Regions from separate parts of the Asticcacaulis sp. SL142 genome, predicted to be linked through region 2. Evidence: riboswitches for the same ligand, from Rfam matches in the RefSeq annotation. Region 2 holds a riboswitch; the other holds the start of a gene.
What was found. A riboswitch is a leader RNA that binds a small molecule or an ion and turns the genes downstream of it on or off. The one in region 2 is predicted to bind cobalamin.
Positions count from the first base shown of each region.

Region 1: it holds a riboswitch for cobalamin, as region 2 does, so the genes downstream of both, metE (5-methyltetrahydropteroyltriglutamate--homocysteine S-methyltransferase) here and OVA03_RS08505 (TonB-dependent receptor plug domain-containing protein) in region 2, are expected to answer to the same signal.

Region 1 covers NZ_CP113061.1:2,110,742-2,117,958, reverse strand. The annotation lists gene OVA03_RS09600 (cryptochrome/photolyase family protein) at 1-253, shown strand, start outside; gene OVA03_RS09595 (DUF2256 domain-containing protein) at 250-390, shown strand; gene ybaK (Cys-tRNA(Pro) deacylase) at 387-860, opposite strand; gene OVA03_RS09585 (hypothetical protein) at 908-1,234, opposite strand; gene OVA03_RS09580 (PepSY-associated TM helix domain-containing protein) at 1,440-2,057, shown strand; gene OVA03_RS09575 (DUF2271 domain-containing protein) at 2,102-2,632, shown strand; gene OVA03_RS09570 (FAD:protein FMN transferase) at 2,636-3,652, shown strand; gene OVA03_RS09565 (NADPH cytochrome P450 oxidoreductase family protein) at 3,656-5,020, shown strand; cobalamin riboswitch at 5,130-5,320, shown strand; gene metE (5-methyltetrahydropteroyltriglutamate--homocysteine S-methyltransferase) at 5,428-7,217, shown strand, end outside.
Region 2 covers NZ_CP113061.1:1,864,593-1,871,809, reverse strand. The annotation lists gene OVA03_RS08520 (SDR family NAD(P)-dependent oxidoreductase) at 1-731, opposite strand, end outside; gene OVA03_RS08515 (molybdenum cofactor biosynthesis protein MoaE) at 1,076-1,540, shown strand; gene moaC (cyclic pyranopterin monophosphate synthase MoaC) at 1,533-2,066, shown strand; gene OVA03_RS08505 (TonB-dependent receptor plug domain-containing protein) at 2,300-4,144, opposite strand; cobalamin riboswitch at 4,257-4,441, opposite strand; gene OVA03_RS08500 (DUF2608 domain-containing protein) at 4,556-5,458, shown strand; gene OVA03_RS08495 (sulfate/molybdate ABC transporter ATP-binding protein) at 5,455-6,495, opposite strand; gene cysW (sulfate ABC transporter permease subunit CysW) at 6,520-7,217, opposite strand, start outside.

The DNA.
Region 1 (7,217 bases), 250 kb from region 2:
CAACTACATCTCGAAAATGAGTAATTTCTGCCAAAGCTGTCACTATGATGTCAAGGATGCGACCGGAGATAGGGCCTGCCCGTTTAACAGTCTCTATTGGGATTTCATGAGCCGCCACCGTGATCGCTTTAACGGCCACCATCGACTGAACTATGCCTATGCGACCTGGGACCGGATGGGGGAGGCAAAGCAGGCCGCTTACCGCGCCCGCGCCGATCAGGTCAGGCACCTGATGCATGAGGGGGCGTTATGAAGCCCACTCGCTATACTAAATCGACCTTGCCGTCTAAGGTGTGCGTGACCTGTGGCCGTCCGTTTAACTGGCGTAAAAAGTGGGCAAAGGTCTGGGATGAGGTCAAATATTGCTCAGATCGGTGCCGAAAGGGTTAAGCCGTTAAATCCGCCAGTTTCGCGCTCGTCACCCGCACCGCATCGTCAGGCGATAAGCCTACCAGTAACCCGCGCTGGCCGCCATTGATCAGCACCTGATCAAACAGGGTGGCCGTCTCATCGATCGCGGTCGGTGTGGCTTTTCTCTGACCGAACGGGCTGATGCCGCCGACTTTGAAACCGGTCAGGCGCTCGGCATCCGCTGGCTTCATCATGTTGGCCGATTTGCCGCCAAAGGTGGCTGCCAGTTTCTTCATGCTGACTTCGCAATCGGACGGCACCACCACGCACACCGGCTTACCGTCAACCTCCGCCATCAGGGTTTTGAACACCTGCTCTGGGGCTTTGCCAAGCGCTTGCGCCGCCTGTAACCCGACGCGCGGGGCGTTCGGATCATAGTCGTAGGGGAATAGCTCAAACGCAATTCCAGCCCTGGTCAGGGCGGCGGTGGCGGGTGTGGTCTTGGACATGGCAGCGTTCCTTTGCGCCGCTGTTTAGACCAATATCCGTCAGGCGATCAATACCGTGACACCATCCGGCACGGGCAGTCGGGCGCGCGCGTAGCCTCAGCGACATAATCAGGGCGCGGACTGTCATGATAAACTTCGCCCTGATAGTGGGCGCTCACCCGGCGGGCTTTGCGGTCGTGGCGGTGATCATGTTTACGGCAGTCATGAGCGCGAGTCTTGTGGTGATGATCGTCGCGGTAATAGCCGTCACCTTGATAAAGGTTCTGGTAGTGCTGTCGCTTGGATTCGGAATAGGCGTAAGGGTTGTGTCCGCAGGCGGTAAGTAAAGGCACGGCGCAGGTCAGACCGATAATGAGAAATGCCTTTATGCGCATAGTGGGCTCCTGAAAAGGTTAATCAAAGGTTAACACGATTTAAGCGCGTGCGATGTCACGGCGTCAAGGCGGCTCGGCTATCGGGCGAAGATCGTTTTGCGTTGCGAAAAATGTGTCGATTTTCTGGTAACGATGCTTGTGATCATAAAAACCTCATGTTATTAAGAATAATTCTCAATTCGGGTTTGCGGGTTTCTATTCGTCAATGTCGTCTTTTTCTGGCTTAGGCGCGTCCTTCTGGCGCAATCAGTTGCGTCAGTGGCACTGGATCAGTTCCGCCGTCTGCCTGATGGCCATGTTCCTGTTTTCCGTGACGGGCTACACGCTCAATCACGCCACTGACATCGAAGCCAAGCCTAAGATCGACACCAAGGAAGTCACCCTGACGCCTAATCAGTTGACTGCGTTCGACGGGGCGCAGGACAAGGCCGATTTGCCGGTGCCCGCTGTGCACATGATCCTTGAATCCTCCGGCATTGATGTCGAAGGCTATGAAGCCGAAGTCAGCGAGGGGGAAATCTATATTCCCATGCCCAAGCCCGGTGTTGATTCCTGGGTATCAATTGAGCGCGACACCGGCCTTATGACCTATGAGCGAACCGATCGCGGCGTCATTGCCATTCTGAATGACCTGCATAAGGGCCGTAATTCCGGCCCGGCCTGGTCGTGGTTCATCGATATTATCGCGCTGTTTTGCGTGATCTTTTGCCTGACCGGGTTCGGGCTTTTGTGGGTCTATGCCAAGTCCCGCGCCATCACCTGGCCATTGATCGGATTTGGGGTTCTGGCCCCGTTCATCCTGTTTATGGTCTTTGTACATTAACAACGGCTGCGGGATGCGGTCGGTATTTTGATAAGGGTAGAGTCATGTTCAAAGTTACTCAGGTTTCGGGTTGGGGGGCCGCGTTTGCCGTGGCTGGGGGTATGGGGGCCGCGGCGGGCGCATCTGCCGCCGAGCTTGCCGTCACCGTCGAGGTGCCGCGCCTGACCGTCGCCGAATACCATAAGCCCTATGTGGCTGGCTGGATTGAAACGGCTGATGGGGCGCACGCCGGCAATCTGTTTGTCTGGTACGACGTCAAGATGAAGGACGACGGCGGCAAGAAGTGGCTCAAGGATATGCGCGCCTGGTGGCGCAAAAGCGGCCGTTCCCTGACCACTATGCCTGACGGTCTGGCCTCAGCCACCAAGGCACCGGGCCGCCAGACAGTGAACTTTACGCAGGCCAATGGCCTGAAAGGCATCAAGCCGGGCCAGTATAACCTTGTCATCGAAGCCTCACGCGAAGCCGGTGGCCTTGAGATCGTGCGCGTGCCACTCAACCTGACCAAGGCGTCGAACGGTTCGGGTAAAGGGGCCAGCGAGCTGGGGGCCATCAGCTACACCTATAAGCCGTAACCCATGTTTGTGGCCGCGCCAGACGATGTGCGCATCTTTATCCCGCCGGTCAATGTGCCGCAAAAGCCGCCTGCCGATGCCATCATCACGACCTTGAGCGGACAGGCGTTTGGCACGTCATGGCAGGTCAAGGCGGTCTTGGGGCGGGGTGATGCGACTGAGGCGCGGGCGCGGATTGAGGCCTGTCTGGACGAGATCGACGCTCAGATGTCGCCCTATAGGCCGTCATCGGATTTGTGCCGGTTCAACGGGGCAGGGCCGTGGCAGCATGTGACGCTGCCGCCTATGTTACTGGGTGTGGTGGCTAAGGCGGTTGAGGTCGCGCAATTGACGGACGGCGCGTTTGATCCGTGTCTGCTGGAGGCGGTTGAGACCTGGGGGTTTGGATCGCGCGCGGTCGATACCGGCCTCCCGCCAGAGCCGGTGCGGGACGGGCTGAAAACGCGACCTTCTGACTGGCGCGATTTGGTGGTGCAGGACGGCGGGCTGATCCATCCCGAAGATCTGCGGCTTGATCTCAACGCCATCGCTAAGGGCTATGCCGTTGATTGCCTGATGGATATTCTGCGCGATGAATTCGATGTCGTGTCGGCTTTGGTCGAAATCGGCGGGGAGTTGAAGGGGATCGGCGCGCGCCCTGATGGTCAGCCATGGTGGGTGGAGATTGATCGGGTGCCGGGTGCAACATTTGGGCGTAGTCTGATCGCACTTTGTGATCAGGCGGTGGCGGTGTCCGGCGACTGGCGGCGCTATTTTGTGCATGATGATAAGACCTACGCCCATACGATTGATCCCGTCACCGGATGCCCTCTTGATAATCGCATGGCGGGGGCGGTGGTGATGGACAAAGATTGCTGGCGCGCCGATGCTCTGGCCACCGCCCTGATGGTGATGGGGGCTGCCCGCGCTATGGCATTTTGTGCGCAGCACGGCGTTGCCGCTCTTATTATGGTGCGGGACGATGAGCATATAATTGAACGCTTAAGCCCGCTGATGGCGGCCTATGGGACTGAAGAGTAAGAGATGGGATTGTCGCAGATCATAGCCGAGGTGCAGGGCGATCCGGTCACATGGGCCTGGGTGCTGGGGGCAACTGCGCTTTACCTGATCATGTGCGCGGTGATATGGGCCGGTGAGCGGAAAAAAGCGCGCCTCAAGCGTGAGGCGGCGGCAGGTGCGACCCCGTGGCTGGTCGTCTATGCCTCCCAGACCGGTCAAGCCGAAGAGATTGCGACGGCGACACTTAAGCGCCTCACAGACGGCGGGCAGGTCGCGCGCATTATCGATATGGCTGACCTGAAACTGAGTGATCTGGAAAGCGCGCAGCATGTCCTGTGTGTGGCCTCGACGACTGGCGATGGCGATGCGCCTGATAGTGTCTTGGGGTTCGAGGCCAAGGTCATGAACGATGGCGCGGTTCTCAGTCACCTTGATTATGCGGTGCTGGCTCTTGGCGATAAGTCCTATGCCGATTTTTGTGCGTTTGGGCGTAAGGTTTATGACTGGCTGCGGGCCAGCGGGGCCAAGCCCTATTTTGAGGTGATCGAGGTCGATGATCTTGATCCGGTGGCGCTGAACCGGTGGTATGGAAATCTGTCGGATCTAGGGGCCAAGTCGGAGGCATTTGATCCCAAAGCGGCTTACGGTGCATGGCAATTGAAAGCGCGCGAATGCCTTAACCCCGACAGTGACGCCTCGAAACTTTACCGAGTGGTTCTGGAGCCCGAAAGCGGCGACTTGCCGGATTGGCAGGCCGGTGATCTGGCAGAAATCATGACCCCAGATGGCCATGTCCGTGACTATTCGCTGGCGTCCCTGCCGGTCCAAGGCGCGGTTGAACTCTATGTGCGGGCGGTCATCAAGGATGACGGTGCGCGCGGTCTGGGGTCGGGCCTGCTGACCCATGACTTAAGTGTCGGTCAGACGGTTATGCTGCGCACAAAACCGCACAAAAATTTCCATACCCCTGAAGGTGACGGGCCGCTGCTGCTGATCGCGGCGGGGTCGGGCCTTGCCGGGCTCAATGCCCATATTGATGCGCGGTTGTCGGTGGGCCATAAGGCCAATTGGGTCATCTATGGCGAGCGCCATCCGATCCGCGATGGCGCCCTGTGCAAGGCGCTGACGGCGCGCGTGCAGGCCGGTGAGTTGAGCGATCTCAGTTTGTGTTTCTCCCGGCCCGACAGCTGCCAGCGCACCTATGTGCAGGATGCCCTGAGTACCGCCTCTGATCGGGTGCGCGATTTTCTGACGGGTGGCGGCGCGGTTATGGTCTGCGGCGGGCTGTCGATGGGGCAGGGGGTCGATAAGGCCCTGCGCACGATCATGGGCGATGATTGGGCGGATCAGGCTCTGGCTGACGGACGCTATCGCCGCGATCTTTACTGACAACTAAGGCGAGCACGCACGGTTAGTCCAAATTCAAACGTGATATAATCATATAAAGATATGTTTATATCTTTATTGACTCTTCAGAATGCGCACCCTATAGCTGTGCGGGTCGTGGTTCTGCGTCGGTTGCCAAACCGGCGCGGCTAAGAGGGAAGCCGGTTAAACTCCGGCGCTGCCCCCGCAACTGTGCGCGGTAAGCTAAGGTTCATATGCCATTGGGGGACTTATGCCCCTGAGAAGGCGGACTTAAGCCCTGACCCGTGAGCCAGGAGACCTGCCAGCGACCTCATATTTCACCCGGAGCGGAGGGCTCAGGCGGTGCGTCCTTAGCCCGCAGCCGCTGCGGGCGCGCAGGCGCATGGCCAGAACCTTACGCTCACAGCACAGAGGTTACCGTGTCATCTATTATCCCCGTCGCATCTTTAGGCACCCCGCGTATCGGCCTTAAGCGCGAACTTAAATTCGCCCTCGAATCTTACTGGTCGGGCAAGTCCGACCAAGCAACTCTCCTGCAAACCGCCAAAGATTTGCGTGCCGTCAACTGGGCGCGGCAAAAGGCGCGCGGGGTCGATATCATCCCGTCGAATGATTTTTCCTTATATGATCAGGTGCTGGACACCAGCCTGATGGTCGGGGCGATTCCGGCGATTTATGGCGAGGCGGTTGACCTCGATACCTATTTCGCGATGGCGCGCGGCAGTCAGGCGGGTCACGTCGAGACCTGCGAACATGGCCATGTTCATGGCAACGGGCATGGCGTGTCGGCGCAGGAAATGACCAAATGGTTCGACACCAATTATCACTACATGGTGCCGGAATTTAACGATGATCAGACATTCAAACTGACATCGTTAAAAGCCGTCGAAGAGTTTTTAGAGGCCAAGGCGCTGGGTTATCACACCCGTCCGGTTCTGGTCGGGCCGGTCACCTTCCTTAAGCTGGGCAAGGGGCTGGCGAACCCCCTGTCGTTGATTGAGCGCCTGATCCCGGTCTATGTCGAGGTGCTGAAAGCGCTGGCGGACGCTGGCGCTGACTGGGTGCAGATCGATGAGCCGGTACTGGTGCTGGACGGGGATGCTGAAACGACGGCCGCCCTGCAAAAAACCTACGCAGCATTCGCCAAAGAGGTGCCGCAAATCAGCATAATGCTGGCCAGTTATTTCGGTGGGTTGGGCGATAATCTGGAGACGGCGGTGAACTTGCCGGTCGCGGGTCTGCATGTCGATCTGGTGCGCGCACCGGAGCAGCTTGAAGCGGTTGTGCAGGCTGCACCAAAGACGCTTACCCTTTCGCTGGGTGTCATCGATGGCCGCAATATCTGGCGCGCCAATCTGCCCGCCGTGCTTGAGCGCCTGAAAATTGTCGCCGACCGTGGCAACCTTCAGATCGCGCCGTCCTGTTCGCTGCTGCATGTGCCGATCGACCTTAATCTGGAGACTGCGCGCATTCCGAAAAGCGTGCAGCGGTTTTCGGATTCAAATGCGCGACAAAACAAAGGGCTCGATGAGGATGTCAAATCCTGGCTGGCCTTTTCGCTGCAAAAAATGGACGAATTGTCGGTAATGTCCAAAGCGCTGTCGGGTGGTGATGTGGCCACCGAACTGACCGCCTCGGCAGAGGCCGCCGCGGCCCGCGCCGCCTCGCCCAAGGTCCATGATGCGGCGGTTAAGGCGCGTCTCAAAGCCGTGACGCCAGATCAGGCTCAGCGCAAACATGCCTTTGCCATTCGCGCCGACCTGCAACGTCAGGCGTTTAACCTGCCCGCCTTTCCTACCACCACTATCGGCTCGTTCCCGCAAACCTCTGAGGTGCGCAAGGCCCGTTCGGATCACGCCAAGGGTGCCATCGACGATTCGCAATACGACGCCTTCCTGAAAGCCGAGACTGAACGCGCCATCCGCTGGCAGGAAGACATCGGGCTTGATGTGCTGGTCCACGGCGAGTTCGAGCGCAACGACATGGTGCAGTATTTCGGTGAGCAGTTATCCGGCTTTGCCTTCACCAAACACGGCTGGGTGCAGTCCTATGGTTCGCGTTGCGTGCGCCCGCCGGTGCTGTATGGTGATGTCTCGCGACCTGAACCGATGACGGTTTCATGGTGGCAATATGCCCAAAGCCTCACTGAGAGGCCGGTCAAGGGGATGCTGACCGGGCCGGTGACCATCCTCAATTGGTCGTTTGTGCGTGATGATCA
Region 2 (7,217 bases):
CGCTCAATTTGGGCGCGGAACAGCGGCACGACCGAGCCGGTCGAGCCCAACACATTGCCAAAACGCACGACGCAGGCCTGAGTGTAGGCAGAAGATTTGAGGCCATTATGACGGATCAGATGTTCCGCCAGACGCTTAGTAGCCCCCATGAGCGACGACGGGGCCACGGCCTTATCCGACGAAATCATGACCAGTTGAGCCACCTTACAGGCATTGGCGACTTCGATCAGATTTTGCGTGCCCAGCACATTGGTCAGCACCCCCTCGGACGGGTTTTGTTCAACCATCGGGACGTGCTTTAAGGCAGCGGCATGAAAGATAATGTCGGGGCGCTCCGTCCGCACGATGGTCATCAGGCGTTCCTTGCGACGAATGTCACACAGGATCGCCCGCTTGGTCATGCCGAACCTGGCCTTAAGGCTTAGGCTCTGGTCGATGGAATAAAGCGCCAGTTCGGAATTTTCAACGAGGCTGACATGCGTGGCCCCCATTTCGGCGACCTGTTGGGCAATCTCGGAGCCGATCGATCCGCCGGCGCCGGTAATGAGTATGCGCTTACCCTTATAGAACTGCTTGAGTTCACTGAGGTCAAGGCTCACCTGCGGGCGATGGAGGAGATTTTTGTAGGCGATTTGATCGTCACCAGACGGAATGGTCAGGCGCTGCGGCTTTTTTCCGAAAAAAGGTGTGGAGGCCAAAAGGCGCAACATCTGGAAATGCACAGGGCCCATCTAATCCAAACCGAAAAATAGTCTAACGAAATCAATCAGCACTCAAATCACAAAATCAGCCTATCATAGCAAAGGTAAATGACACTAATAAAATGCCTAATTGCGTAGATTTCGGAGCTTTCTGTGGTTTTTGTGTTTGATAATGAGTTCGCTTTGGGCACAAATCTTGTTGAGAATAAGGAACTGGTAAAAAATCTTAGGTTGTAACCCAAAAAAACGGCATAAATTTCGTTTGCGTCGACAGGCACGCGCCGCGAGCGATTCTGAGGTGCTATAAAACCGTATTTGCGTTCTGGACTATTTCTACGCTTTGCCTGCGTCGTTGGTGTCGGTTATGGTACGTCATGGATCATCTGATTGTACGGTTATTGCCGGAGGCCTTGGATAGTATCGCCGCCTTTCGTGAGTTTTCCGAAGGGGCGGCGGATGGTGCTATCGTCACCTTTACTGGCAAGGTGCGCGGCGTCGATAAGGCAGGACAGGACGTCGATCATCTGTACCTCGACTGGTATCCCGGCATGACTGAGGCAAGTATGGAAGCGATAGCCCACGCGGCCTGCGCGCGTTTTCATGTGGCGCGGGTCATGGTGCTGCATCGCTGCGGGCAGGTTCAGGCGGGCGAAGATATTGTCTTTGTGGCCGCCGCCTCGGCCCACAGGCGGGCCGCGTTTGAGGCGGCGGATTACATGATGGACCGGCTGAAATCAGAGGCCGCGTTCTGGAAGCGCGAGCAGGGCGCCGGGGCGGAACGCTGGATTGAGCCGACCGCCGCCGATCAGGCCGACAGAAAAAGGTGGGAAGATGGATAAGTCAGAGCGCAATCCAAAAAGTGGGCACCGGTTTTTGGATGAAATTGCGCGCCAAGATAAATTATCGCATATCGGTGGCGATGGTCGCGCGCAGATGGTTGATGTGTCCGAAAAAGCCGCCACGGCGCGGGTGGCCACGGCGCGCGGGCGGCTGATCTGTGCGGCGGAGACGGTGGCGATAGTCCGTGATGGCAAGGCGCCAAAGGGAGCGGTGATTACTACCGCCGAACTGGCGGGTATCATGGGCGCCAAGCGCACGGCTGATCTTATTCCCCTGTGTCACCCTCTGGCCCTGTCCAAGGTCGAGGTCAAAATCACGCCTATGGATGATGGAGCCGGTTTTGCCATCGAAGCCATCGTGAAGACCACCGGCCTGACCGGGGTTGAGATGGAGGCGCTGACGGCGGTCAGTGTAGCGGGGCTGACGCTTTATGACATGCTCAAGGCGGTCGATAAAACCATGCGCCTGGAGAGAATCGAAGTCACGTCCAAGTTGGGCGGAAAATCCGGCGACTGGACGGTCTGAACGGGTATAAATTTACGCTCCCCACACAATAAAAAGGCCTCACGGGAACCATGAGGCCTTTTTAATGGGAGGAGGAAAAATAATTAAAAGAAAGGCTTAAGCTAATTATTCCGCCATTATAGAGTTGACGGGACACCTAATGGGTAGACCGGCAGGGAATAAAAAAGCCATAGGGAAAGTGCTTCCATCAGGCTTAACCACCGTTAAGCTTTTAGCCTGTCTTGGTGACGTTATTAATACAGATTAGCGCGAATACCGAGCCACAGACGACGTCCGGCTGAGCCGTAGTTCGCTGCCGTTTCATAGTCTTCGTCAGTGGCGTTCTCAACCCGGCCAAAGACGGTGACCGTGTCGTTGAGGCGGTATGCCGCCCGCAGATCGACCAGAGTATAGGCACCCAGCTCGCGGGTGTTATAGATATTCTCAAACGACTTGCCGGCATAGCGCGCCGAGGCACCGAGCGATAAGGCATCGGTGGCCTGCCAGTCGATATGGGCATTGGCCAGATGCTTAGGGGCGCGACCCAGATCGTTCTTATAGGTCAAGCTGTTCTTGGCATCGTCGCGGGCGATGATATGGCTGTAGTTACCGGATATCTTCACCACATCACTCAGGTCGCGCGCGGCTTCAAGTTCGATGCCGTAGGCCTTGGTCTGGGCGATATTGCCATAGGTGAAGGTCGACATATCGTAGTCGATCTGGTTTTCCGTCTTGCGGCCAAAGACCGACACGCCATAGCGGCCATTGTTGGCACCGTAAACATCAACGCCGAAGTCGATATTAGTGGCCTCTTCGGGCTTCAACGCGACATTGCCCGACCAGCCGTCATAAAGCTGATAAAGGCTGGGGGCCTTAAAGCCCTGACCCAGACTGGCGTGCAGAACCACGGCATCACTAAGCGCATAGGCGGCGGCGATCTGGCCGATGGTGTTATCGCCAAAGGTCGAGTGGTCGTCGCGGCGGACGCTGGCGTTCAATGTCAGGGCGTTGATATCCTGACGGACCTGCGCGAACAGGCCGTTTAGCGTTACCGATTTGACAAGGCCGGTGGCGATGATTTTAGAACGCTCAGACGATGCCCCAAAGACGAACTGGGTGGCTTCCGACAGTGTGAACGCGCCGGTATAGTCATAGCTGAATTGCCGACCCTCAAAAGGATAAGAGGTCGCATTGGCCAGATCCGAGGTTTCGCGCTCGGTCTTGGTCTGGCTGATGGTGACGCTGTTTTTCAGGCGGCCCTCAAGCATCTGGTTATAGTAACCGACGCTGGCGACACTTTCATCCTGTGTACCAAAATCAAGAGTATCGGCCAGAGCAAACGACGCATCATAGCCGTCAAAATCATAGTCGCTTTCGGTGTGGCTCAGGCGGGCCCGCAGGCCCGATGTCTCGGTCAGGGCGTAGTTCAGATAACCGTTGAGGTGCTTTTGTTCAAAGCCGTCTTTCTCGGAACCCGTGCGCAACGATGACACACCTTCATCGTCGATATAGGCCCCTGACAGGCCCCAGGTCAGACGATCCGCCTTGCCGCCGATTGAGGCGCGGGCCGTGATGTAATCCTCAAGCCCCTCAACCGATACACGCGCTTCGAATGGCTTTTTCGGGGTGCGGGTGGTGATGGCGACCACGCCGCCGATGGCCTGAGAGCCCCACAGGGTCGATAGCGGCCCGCGCAGGACTTCGACCCGCTCGGCGTCATTCAGCGCCAATAGGCCGAGGTTCAGACCGCCGCCGATTTGCGACGGGTCACCCAGTTTCACACCATCGATCAGGAACAGGCTGCGGTCGCTTTCCGCACCTCTGAAACGGGCGGTGCCGACCTGACCGGGGCCGCCGGTTTGGGCGATCGAAACGGACGGCGACTGGGCGATCAGGTCGCTGAGGAACAGTTCCTGACGGGTTTCAATGGTCTCGGCATCAAATACGGTGACGCTCTGGCCGACCTTGGACAGGGCGACAGGCTCACGGGTCACGGTGACCACGACTTCAGTAATTTCACCGCTATGGGCGTGGCCGGCCACGGTCATCAGGGCCAAGGCCGAGGCGGTGGTAAGCGCGGCAATAAGGTAGGTTCGCATGGGTCGTATAGTCTTTCGCAGACGAAGCAACAGCCACGGATCATCGATCCGCGCTGTCAAACATATCGCCGCTCAGGAAAGGCTCCCGCTCTTGTGACACACCCCGATCACGCAAAGGACGACAGCAAAGGGCAGGTCTCCTGACTTGCGCCTCAGACATTTGCGGCCGCCTTCCCGAAGTTACCTTCAGTGGCATATGGCCGAAAACTCAGCGCTTACAGTTGCGGGGACAGTCCGGGGTTTACACCCGGTTCCCTATTAAGCCGTTCTCACGGCACCTCTTGCACGGCCGGGGCATTAGGCCGTTTGCGGTCGGGGGTCAAGGGTTTAGATGCGGTTTTTGGACGCTTAAGCCTTGACCCTGCGGGCATTTTCGGGTTTGCCAGAGGTATCTTATGAAACGAGGGTGTGATGAAAATTTGGGCAGGGATATGTGCGGCGGCGTGGATGATGGCCTCAACTGTGGTCGCGCAGGCTGCGGGGTTTACCTCTATCACCGACCTGAAAATCGCCACCGATCTGGCCCACAGCCTTAAGGCCGATAAATCAAAGCGCGTGCTGGTGGTGTTTGACATTGATGACACCCTGCTGACCGTGCCGGGCGACCTGGGCTCCGAAGGCTGGCTGGGTGGCAAGCTTGACGGGGCACAAGGCGAGCAGCGCAATGTGATCCTTTATGAGCAGGCCCTGTGGCTGACCCTGGCGGGTCTGAAGCCCACGCAGGATGACGGTCCGCAGCGGGTGCGCGACCTGCAATCGGCAGGGATTCCGGTCTATACCCTAAGCGCGCGCGGGTCCGAGTTACGCGGGGCGACCGAGCGGGCGCTGATGGCCGTTGGCTATGATTTCAGTGGCGCTCCGGAATGTGAAAAGCCGCTATGCACCCGTCGCGGGCGTCTGGGCGATGACGAAATTCGCAAGGCTGCCGGAAAGGTCAAGGTGACCCTGCCCGAGGGACCGCACCGCGACATTACCGTCTCAGACGGTATCATGCTGGCCGCTGGTCAGGACAAGGGCGTGATGGTTCAGCTTCTGGCGGCATCTATCAGCCGGAAACCCTTTACCGATATCGTCTTTGTTGACGACAGCCGCCGCAATATCGATGATGTTGTGCGCGCCGCGACCACCACGTCGAATCTCACATTCCACGTTTTCCGCTATGAGAAAATCTGGCTGCGTAACGTCGATTTGCATGACAATCCGGCCCGCCTCAAGGCCGCCGATGCGCAGTCGGACGCTATCCGCGCCAGCCTGTGCGCGGCGTTCGACAGCGTACTATGCGGCTATAGCTACGGGTTTGGACGCAGGGATTAATTCCCGAACACATAGACCTTGGTAGGGCGGACGTAGACGGTATCGCCCAGTTTCAGGTCGCTGGCGTCGGAATCGTGGGCGTGCTGGGTCTCGAACACCGTGCCGTCCTCGGCCTGCACTTCAAGGCGCAGATTGGCACCGGCCGGCAGGATCGATAACACCTTACCCTTAAAGCCCGGCCCGTCTTTGGACAGGTGGGCATCGAACGGGCGGAAACGAACCACTTGTGGCCCTGTCAATTCACCTGAAACAACGGCGGGTGCGGTAAAGCCCTCGAATTTCGCTTCTGCGCCACTGACCGTCGCCGTGACCTGATTATTGGTGCCGAGGAAATCGAACACGAAGCTGGAGACCGGTTTACGGTAAAGCTCAAGCGGTTTGCCGATCTGCTCAATCTGGCCATCTTTCAGCACCACGACGCGGTCGGCAAGGTCGAGGGCTTCTTCCTGATCATGGGTGACGAAGATGGTGGTCACGCCGGTTTCGTCATGGATGCGGCGCAGCCAGCGGCGCAAATCCTTGCGCACCAGAGCATCGAGCGCGCCGAACGGTTCATCCAGCAACAGAATGCGCGGCGAAATGGCCAGCGCCCGTGCCAATGCCACCCGCTGACGCTGACCGCCGGACAGTTGTGATGGGAAGCGCTTACCCAGGTCTTCAAGCTGAATCAGTTTCAATAAGCTCTGAACCTTGGCCTTGATCTCAGCCTTTGAAGGGCGATCTTTGGCCGGGCGGACGCTAAGGCCAAAGGCGATGTTCTGCTCGACCGTCATGTGGCGGAACAGGGCGTAGGATTGAAACACCATGCCTATGCGGCGTTCGCGCGCGTTCAGCGCCAGATAGTCTTCGCCCTCAAAGGTCACGCTGCCGGAATCGGGCTGATCAAGACCGGCCAGCAGACGCAGCAAGGTGGTCTTACCCGATCCCGACGGGCCAAGCAGGGCGAGGAACTCACCCGAATGGGCCTCAAAAGACACATTGTCGAGGGCCGCGAAATCCGAGAAGCTTTTGGTGATGTTTTGAACGGTCAGGGACATAATATTCGGGTTCTCGAAAAGCGGTTAGTGCCTGCGATGGGCGGCAAGCTCGTCGGCAAAGCGCCACTCAAGCAGGGTTTTAAGTATCAGGGTCACAATAGCCAGCCCCGCCAGAATCGACGCTGTGGCAAAGGCCGCGACCGTATTATATTCGTTGTATAACACTTCGATATGCAAAGGCAGGGTGTTGGTCAGGCCGCGAATATGGCCGGAGACGATGGACACCGCCCCGAACTCACCCATGGCGCGGGCGGTACACAACAAAACCCCGTAGGTCAGGGCCCATTTGATGTTGGGCAAGGTTATGCGGAAAAACACGTCCCAGCCGCGCGCGCCCAGGGTGACGGCGGCGATTTCTTCATCCGTACCCTGATCGAGCATCAGCGGAATCAGTTCACGCGCCACGAACGGTAGGGTGACCAGCACCGTGGCGATGACCAGCCCCGGCAGGGCAAAGACGATGCGGATATTATGGGCATCCAGCCACGCGCCGAACCAGCCATGAGCCCCGAACAGCAGTATCCACACCAGACCCGAAATGACTGGCGACAAGGTAAACGGCAGGTCAAGGACCGACAGCAGCAGGCCCTTGCCCGTGAACTCAAAGCGCGTGATGCACCAGGCGGCGGCAATGCCGAATACGGCGTTCAATGGTACAGCGATGGCGGCCACCAGTAGGGTGAGTTTGATGGCGCTAATAGCGTCCGGTTCCAGTATGGCCG